4 regions of the Rhizobium sp. PEPV16 genome follow, and region 4 is predicted to be linked to each of the others. Evidence: predicted binding sites of a transcription regulator. Region 4 holds the regulator's gene; each other region holds the start of a gene.
What was found. Region 4 encodes LexA, which represses DNA repair genes until DNA is damaged. Its sites were predicted from a motif close to TGTTCNNNNTGTGTTCNG; they were not measured.
Positions count from the first base shown of each region.

Region 1: the regulator LexA is predicted to act here: its motif matches at 1,169-1,186, upstream of FY112_RS35375 (helicase-related protein).
Region 2: the regulator LexA is predicted to act here: its motif matches at 936-953, upstream of FY112_RS25345 (ribonuclease).
Region 3: the regulator LexA is predicted to act here: its motif matches at 754-771, upstream of FY112_RS23855 (DUF5680 domain-containing protein).

Region 1 is NZ_VSZV01000356.1:194,589-196,790, forward strand. It holds gene FY112_RS35365 (glycine zipper domain-containing protein) at 97-357, opposite strand; gene FY112_RS35370 (DUF3309 family protein) at 385-540, opposite strand; gene FY112_RS35375 (helicase-related protein) at 1,349-2,202, shown strand, end outside.
Region 2 is NZ_VSZV01000338.1:19,682-21,883, forward strand. It holds gene ettA (energy-dependent translational throttle protein EttA) at 1-82, opposite strand, end outside; gene FY112_RS25345 (ribonuclease) at 181-921, opposite strand; gene FY112_RS25350 (alpha/beta hydrolase) at 1,080-2,009, shown strand; gene FY112_RS25355 (DMT family transporter) at 2,074-2,202, shown strand, end outside.
Region 3 is NZ_VSZV01000333.1:36,111-38,312, reverse strand. It holds gene dnaE (DNA polymerase III subunit alpha) at 1-316, opposite strand, end outside; gene FY112_RS23855 (DUF5680 domain-containing protein) at 819-1,283, shown strand; gene FY112_RS23850 (ABC transporter ATP-binding protein) at 1,370-2,053, opposite strand; gene FY112_RS23845 (lipoprotein-releasing ABC transporter permease subunit) at 2,068-2,202, opposite strand, start outside.
Region 4 is NZ_VSZV01000244.1:5,268-7,469, reverse strand. It holds gene FY112_RS09045 (ComEC/Rec2 family competence protein) at 1-959, shown strand, start outside; gene lexA (transcriptional repressor LexA) at 940-1,659, opposite strand; gene FY112_RS09035 (VOC family protein) at 1,827-2,202, shown strand, end outside.

The DNA of each region.
Region 1 (2,202 bases), on a different contig from region 4:
TTTCGCAACCGATTGTCAACGTGTCGTTGACGGATGCGGCAGGCCAAAAGAAAACGGGCGCCAAGGCGCCCGTCGGGAGTCCGATATGCTTGCCGATCAGTAGCGGCAACGGGCCTCGTAGCGGCGGCCGTAGCGGTCGCGATAGACGCAGTAGCCCCGGCGTTCGACCGACTGGCCGATCAGAGCACCGGTCAAACCGCCGGCAACGGCGCCGACGGCGGCACCACCCCAGCTGTTGGTGACGGCACCGCCGATGACCGCACCGGTGCCGGCGCCGATCGCCGTACCTTGCTCGGTCGCTGTGCAGGATGCCAAGGCGCCGACGAGGGCACCAATAAGAACAATCTTCTTCATCATGTCGTAACTCCCCAGGTTAGTTGGGCTTTAGATGCGGCCCATTAGTACAAGGATAATGATAATCACGAGAACTAGCCCCAAACCGCCGGAAGGTCCATAGCCCCAGCCACGGCTATAACCCCAATTCGGCAAGGCTCCGATCAAGAGCAGAATGAGGATAATAAGAAGTATCGTGCCAAGCATGGTGTGTTTCCTTCATTTCATCCGCAATTTGGATGGACGAGAAACACGCATTGGCGATTTTTGTTCCCGGTTGAGCTCTGGAAATGTGACGAAGCCCGATTCACGGTTTAATTTCCGTCTTCTCGCAAAAATGCGGCTATGGTTAAAAAGACATTTAAATACAATATGTTGCGGTGAACAAAGCGGGAAAATCGCGATGTCGCCGATTCGTCAGCGATTCGTTCCGTTTTTGATCGGCGAGCCGAGATTGGACGCCCTGACTTAACGCTATCTGAATCCGGCGCTTGAAAGATTAATACTGATACGACGAGGCGGAGCGAGGCGATCTGCCGCCAATGCGCATCTAGGGCCTGGACCTGATAGCGCTACCAGATGTAGCCGTGAACGAAAGGCGAAAATGGCGGCGTCAGCGATTCGTCTCCGATTCGTTCCGGCTTTGGTCGAGAAGTTAACTTCGGTCGGATTTTCACCCGTTCGAGATCGGGCGAAGATCGTCACTCACGACGACGAAAATAGGAACAGGAGGGAGTCTTGCGATTCAGCATGTAGTGGGAAAAAGTGATTCAAAATCAATACTTAGCCGTGAACAAAAGCTGAATCAGCGGGAGTCGTCGATTCGTCGCTGATTCGTTCTCACGCTGTTCCGAATCGGAAATTCGCGCGTTTCGGGCGACTCGCAAAGGTCGTAATCCCCGAGGCATTTTGAAATCTGCCCTTGCGTTTGCGGCGGCAGCTGTCCATGTGTTGTCCAGCTTCCATCGGGAGCCAAGATTTTCCTGGGGCCACCCCGCCTCATTTGCATGGACCCATGACTCTGACTTCGCAGCCGATGATTCTGAGTGGGCGCGGTGTGACCGCGGTGCTCGGGCCGACCAATACCGGCAAGACCCATTATGCCATCGAGCGCATGGTCGCGCACGGGACGGGCGTGATCGGCCTGCCGCTCCGGCTGCTGGCGCGCGAGGTCTATACGCGGGTGGTCGAGAAGGTTGGCGCGCAGAATGTGGCGCTGGTGACCGGCGAGGAAAAGATTTCGCCGCCCAATGCCCGTTTTTCCGTCTGCACGGTCGAGGCGATGCCGCGCGAGACCAAGGCCGCCTTCGTCGCGATCGACGAGGTGCAGCTCGCCGGCGATCTCGAGCGCGGCCATATCTTCACCGACCGCATCCTGCATCTGCGCGGCCGCGAGGAAACGCTGCTGCTCGGCGCGGCGACGATGCGGCCGATCCTGCAGCAGCTCCTGCCCGGCATCACTATCGTCGAGCGGCCGCGGCTTTCGCATCTTTTCTATGCCGGGCAGAAGAAGATCACCCGGCTGCCGCAGCGCTCGGCCATCGTCGCCTTCTCCGCCGACGAGGTCTATGCCATCGCCGAGCTCATCCGCCGGCAGCGCGGTGGCGCGGCGGTGGTGCTCGGTGCGCTCAGCCCGCGCACCCGTAATGCGCAGGTTGCGCTCTATCAGGCGGGCGACGTCGAATATCTGGTGGCGACCGATGCGATCGGCATGGGCCTCAACCTCGATGTCGATCACGTCGCCTTTGCCCAGGACCGGAAATTCGACGGTTACCAGTTCCGCAATCTCAATCCGGGTGAACTCGGCCAGGTCGCCGGGCGCGCCGGGCGGCACGTGCGGGACGGGACCTTCGGCGTCACCGGGCAAGT
Region 2 (2,202 bases), on a different contig from region 4:
AAAGGTGGATATTCTCCAGGATCTTCTTGTTGCCATAGGCCTTGTTGAGGCCGGACATATGATAGATGAACTGACGTGCCATGCTGCGCTGCTCCGGGCGGGAAACTTCGATTGTGCCGCTATGTAGGCGAAACAGCGCCTGCGGGCAACGCCGAAACCCGGTTTACTCAGGATTTCCGGTCAAAAGCCCGCAGCGTCGACGACGCCCTCGTCACAACCGAACGACGTTTTTCCAGCACCCTGGATCAGATCGGCAAGGCCGGCACTTTTCGCCGATGCCGCCCCGGCGGCTTCCGAAAGCCCGATCGTCAGTTCGCTGATCATCCTGACATTGCCGGCCCGCCGGCAGCTCATCTTGACGCGGTCGCCGGCACCCGGCCCGAAGCTCTTGTCGAAAGCCGCCTTGATCGCGTCGGCCTTGACCGGCTTGCCGATATTGGCAGCGAAGAGATCGCGCACGGCCGACGCGTTGAGTGCGCCCACGAGATGCATGCCGACGCCGAAATAGTCGTCGGCGCTCATCTTCGTGCAGGTGCCATGCTTCACCCATTCATGCCGTTCCAGGCCGGATTGCGTGCCGGGCATCGCCTTTGCGAGCGCCGTCTTCGTCTCGGCCGCAAGCGTGACCTCCGGCAGCTTGTTCCAGTCGCCATCCTTGTCGGCGGCCTTCTGCTCGGCGCTTACGCCGCAGTAATCCTGCCGCATCGGCCAAAGTCCGTGCAACGAAAAGTTCGTCGCGTCGGGGCGCTCGCCGGTCTGGCTCGCACACTCGGCCTTCTTCTGGTTCGTCTGGCAAAAGGCCGGCTGCCAGCTCGCCGCTAGAATGAAGCGGGTACGTCCGCCAGCCTCCTGCGCCACGGCGGCACCGGCAACAATCATCGACACGGCGAACGTCAAGGTACGCAACTGCATGCTGCTCATTTCAACCCCCAAAAAAGAACAATACAGGAACAAATAAGCACCAAAATCAAAAGGCCGCAACCCTGAATCGCAACAAGGGCGCAAATTGTTATCAGATAATCAAATGCCGATGTTGCAATTACCCGGCGATCTGGTCTGTTGTCGCCGGGAGGACCCACATGTTTTCTGAAACGCAAAGGCTCGCCGTGCCAGGGGCGTCGCTGGCCTATCACCATGCTGAGGCCATCACCCCTCCACGCGGCATCCTGTTGATATCGCATGGCTTGGCCGAACATTCGAAACGATACGGCGTCTTTGCCGAGACGATGGCGGCGCGCGGCTATCACGTCTACGCCCATGATCACCGCGGCCACGGCGAGACGACAGCACCCGATGCACCGGTCGGCCGTTTCGCCCGGCGCGGTGGTATCGAAAGGGTGATCGGCGACGTCATCGCCATGCGCAGCCATGCGTCCTCCCGCCATCCCGGTCTGCCAGTGATCCTTTTCGGCCATTCGATGGGCGGCCTCATCGCGCTCAACGCTGCCGTCACGGCTCCGGCGGACTTCGATGCCGTCGCCGTCTGGAATTCGAATTTCGCCGTCGGCCTTGCCGGCCGCGCCGCCCAGGCGGTCCTGCTTGCCGAGCGCATGCTGAAGGGCTCCGACGTGCCAAGCGGTTTGCTGCCGAAGCTCACCTTCGGCGCTTGGGGCAAATCCATTCCTAGCCGCCGCACCGAGTTCGACTGGCTGTCGCGTCTTCCTGATGAAGTCGACAAATATGCCGCCGATCCGCTCTGCGGCTTCGACGCCTCGGTCTCTCTATGGCTCGATCTCTTCGAACTGACCTTCCGCGCGCTACAGAAAATCCACCTCGACCGGCTGCCGCGGGACATGCCGATCCATCTCGTCGGCGGCGGAGAAGACCCGGCGACCGAGCGTGGAAAAGCCGTGCTCTGGCTGTCAAACCATTTGAAAGGTCAAGGCTTCTCCCGTATCAGCACTGAGATATATCAGGACATGCGGCACGAAACACTGAATGAGCTTGGCGCGGATGCGGCGATCACAGCCTTCGCCGATTGGTGCGACGGGGCCGCCGCAAAATCCTGAGCGACCAATATCCTGAGTGACCAATATCCTGAGTGACCAATATCCTGAGTACAGGGATTTCATCATGAACAGCACCTCCGCCCGCCCCGTTTCGTCCGCCTCCGACGTGACGATGGGGCTTGTGCTGATGTTTATTTCGGTGATGTTCTCGCCGCTCATCGATATTTTCGCCAAGCTTGCCATCGTCACCGTC
Region 3 (2,202 bases), on a different contig from region 4:
GCAGCTTGACCAGGGCCTGCTGGCCGCCGCGCTTTTCCGTTTCCAGCCCGTCTTCCATGTCGATCGAGACCTGGCAGCCGATGATCGGCTGCAGACCGTCTTCCATCGCCTTCTGAGAGAATTCGAGGGCAACGAACAGATTGTTGGTGTCGGTAATCGCAATCGCCGGCTGGCTGTCGCCGGTCGCTTTGTAGAGGATCTTCTTCAGCGGCAGGGCGCCCTCGAGAAGCGAATAGGCGGAATGGACCCTCAGGTGGATGAAACCCGGCGTGCCGCCGGTTGCCTCACCCGTTGAACCCTTTGCCGTATCCGCCATGACATGCCTTCCCAATCACCCGAATGAATCGGACGCATTGTCGGCATTGAGGGCGATGATGTCCAGCAGAAGTCCCGCGTCCTGAGCGCATGACTGCCATGCGATCCCCTGAAAACTTTAGAGCGCCATGACGATGAGCGAGAAGCTTGCAACGAACATTGCGATGGAGGTGAATGCTGCGATATCACGGATCATGTCAGTCATCGGGCTCTCCTTTACTCGTTATGTTTTCAATTTGTTCCATGTATGTTCCGTTGTCAACAGGAATCTTTTCCTCCTTTCTTGTATTTGGAAATCCCAGGAATAGGCGACGAATCGGCCAAAGGGCCGGCGCTCGACGTGATCGGCACCAGCCTTGCCCTTTCCCGATCCGCCGCAGATCGGTCATGGTGCTCAGGCGGCAGACCTCCTCAGGGCGACTCTTTTTTTCCGGCATATGTTCTCTTTTTGTTCTTTACATGCCGCAGCATATTTGCCAGCATCGGGCCGAGAGGAGAATGACATGGTCGATATTGCGATGCTGAACGAATTCGTCGTGGAGGCGAAGGCTGCGACCTATGTCGGCGGCGGCGTGGCGCGCGTACCCTGCCGGCCGGGTGCCCACGATATCGGTTACGAACGCGGCGACTGGCGCTATCTCGACAGCTATTTCGGCGGGACCGATTTCGCCGGACAGGAAGTGGTGTGGCTTGCCGACGAGCCCGTCTGGGCGATGAATTATTTCGGCTGCGTCATTGCACCTGATCTCATCGACGGCGCAGCAGCGGGAACGGTGATCAAGGCTGCACTTTCGGCGATGTATCGCGAGGGCCGGTTTCTTGGCGGGATGGAATTCGACCATCCGTTCGGCCGCTATATCGACAGCAGCGAAGGCGGCTGCGAGCGGTTCAGCGGCCACGAATGCATCGTGGTCGACGGCCAAAAGGCCTATATGCTCGACTATCGCGGCGGGCTGGTCATCCCCTGATCGCAGCCTTAAAGCGCATCGTGCCGGTCTGGATTCACGCGATGCGCTTTATCCCAAAACCGCTGCACACTTCTGGGCGACATGCGTCAAAAATCGACGATCTTGCCGTCGGAGATCGTCACGCGTCGATCCATGCGGCGGGCGAGTTCGTGATTATGGGTGGCGATGAGGGCAGCAAGGCCGGACTGGCGCACCAGCGCTTCCAGCGCGTCGAAGACGTAGCTTGCCGTTTCGGGGTCGAGATTGCCGGTCGGCTCGTCGGCAAGAAGCAGGGTCGGCGCATTGGCGACGGCGCGGGCAATTGCGACGCGCTGCTGCTCGCCGCCGGAAAGCTCGCCGGGGCGATGCGAGCCGCGATGGCCGATGCGCATATAATCGAGAAGCTGGCCGGCCCGCTCTCCGGCCTCCTTCCAGGAAAGCCCGGCGATCAGCTGCGGCATCATGATATTTTCGAGCGCCGAGAATTCAGGCAGCAGGTGGTGAAACTGGTAGACGAAGCCGATTTCGCTGCGGCGGATGGCGGTGCGTTTCTCGTCGCTCAGGCCGTCACAGGCATGGCCGTTGATGTTGACCTCACCGCCGTCCGGATGCTCCAGCAGGCCGGCGACATGCAGCAGTGTCGACTTGCCGGTTCCGGAAGGGGCGACGAGAGCGACAATCTCCCCTTTCGATATCGAAAAATCCGCACCCTTCAGGATCGAGAGCAGCGTACCGCCCTGCCCGTAGTGGCGCTCGACGCCGGTAAGCTGGAGAACGACGTTACGTTTCATGAAGGCGGCATTCCTTATTCGTAGCGCAGGGCCTGCACCGGATCGAGCCTGGAGGCACGCCAGGCCGGGAAGATGGTCGCGATGAAGGAGAGCGTCAGCGCCATGACGACGATCGAGATCGTTTCGCTCAGATCCATCTCGGCCGGCAG
Region 4 (2,202 bases):
GCCTGACCGCCTACGGCCTGCCGGCAAACCTCGCGACGATGCCGATCATCTCCTTCATCATCATGCCGGCAGGTCTGCTGGCGATGCTGCTCATGCCTTTCGGTCTGGATGTTTGGGCTTGGAAGATCGTCGGATTCGGCCTCGATTTGGTGATCGCGGTCGCAAAGACGGTGTCCGGCTGGGGTGGCAATATCGACGTCGGCCGCTTGCCCGCCTGGTATTTCGCCGTCGCCGTGGCAGGCTTTCTGCTGCTGACGCTGCTCCGCACCCGGTTGCGCCATGTCGGCACATCGATCATCGCGGTCGCAACACTCATCCTGCTGCTTCTGCCGGTTCCCCGGCCGCCGGATCTGGTGATTTCGGAGGATGGCAGTCTCGTCGCGGTCGTCGAGGCGGCGGCAATGGCTTCCAACCGTGAAAGACCGCCGGACTTCATCTTCGACCAGTGGCAGCGAGCGCTGGTCCTGCCGAGGCATGATCCGCCGAAGATGCTGGATGGTCCTGCTATCCCGCCTGAGGGAGAAGACCGCCGCGTCAGGCTTTCCCGCGATCAGCAGAACGAAGCAAGGACCGCGATGCGGACGGCCGCAGCGGGCGGTGACGCAAACCGCTTTTCCTGCGTCAAGAAGGCCTGGTGCATATCAAGGCTTGGCAATGGTCGGGTGGTAACCGTCATCGACAACGCCGCCTATCTCGGCCCGGCGTGCGACGCGGCCGATATAGTCGTGACGTCGGTCCGCCTTCGCTTCAACAATTGCCGTTCAGGTGCGACGCTCTTCACCGGTGAGACGTTGCGCAGGACCGGTTCCATCGAGTTGCGCTTCACGGACACTGGCCTGGAGGTCGCAACCGCATTCGATGTATTGTCGCGGCCATGGATGCGCCATCGTGCCTATGACTGGCGCAGCAACAGTTTTACCGAATCCGGCCTGGCCAATGTCAGTGATATCGGCGAATGAGACCGACGAGTTTACCCTGAACCTTGACACGGTCCGGCCCGAAAATCCGGGTCTCGTAAGCTGGGTTGGCCGCTTCCAGCGCGATCGAGGCGCCCTTGCGGCGGAAGCGCTTGAGTGTCGCTTCTTCGTCGTCGACGAGAGCAACGACGATGTCGCCAGGACTTGCGGTGCTGCCGTTGCGGATGATCACGGTGTCGCCGTCGAAGATGCCGGCGTCGATCATCGAATCGCCCTTGACCTCGAGCGCATAATGTTCACCGGAGCCGAGCATGTCGGCCGGAACGACGATGTCGTGGGTATTGTTCTGGATCGCCGAGATCGGCACACCGGCAGCGATTCGGCCCATGACCGGCACGGAGACCGAGTTGCCGTTGTCGGCGACGGGTTTTGCGGGAGCAGGAGTGGCAACCGGCTGCGGCTTGCCGAGGCTGCCCTCGATGACGCTCGGCGAAAAGCCGCGCCGGGGCTGAATGCTGGGGCTGTAGGCCTCCGGAAGCTTGATGACCTCGATCGCGCGGGCGCGATTCGGTAGGCGGCGAATGAAGCCTCGCTCCTCAAGCGCTGTAATCAAGCGATGAATCCCGGACTTGGAGGCGAGGTCCAGGGCATCCTTCATTTCGTCGAAAGATGGCGGAACGCCGGATTCCTTCATGCGCTCATGAATGAAAAGGAGAAGCTCCTGTTGTTTGCGCGTGAGCATCGACGTTGTGACCTCGTGATTGAAACAAATCCAGAACAGACACTATATGTTCCATATGTGTTCCGCAAGTAGCTAAATTTCCGTAAAACTTGGCGCCAACTCGTTGAGATTTTTATTTTCATTCGCCGGAGTGGGACACAAGTCTTGACGTTTCCAGGAGGGACATCATGAACGAGCATTCCGCCAAACCGCACCCGCTGGATCATGTCCTGCTGCCGGTCGTCAATATCGATCTGGCGCGCGAAAGGCTCGGCAAGCTCGGCTTCACCGTTGCCGCCGATGCGCGCCATCCCTTCGGAACGGAAAACGCCTGCGTCTTTTTTGCCGACAAGACCTATCTGGAGCCACTCGGGATTGCGAGCGTCGAGGAGAGCGAGGCATCGGCACGCCAAGGCAATGTCTTCACGGCCCGCAACCAGGCCTTTCGTTTCCGCTGCGGCGAGGAGGGGCTTTCGGGGCTGGCTTTCGGCAGCAAGGATGCCGGCACCGATCATCAGAATTTCGTCGGCAACGGATCGAGCGCCGGCGAGATGCTGCAGTTCA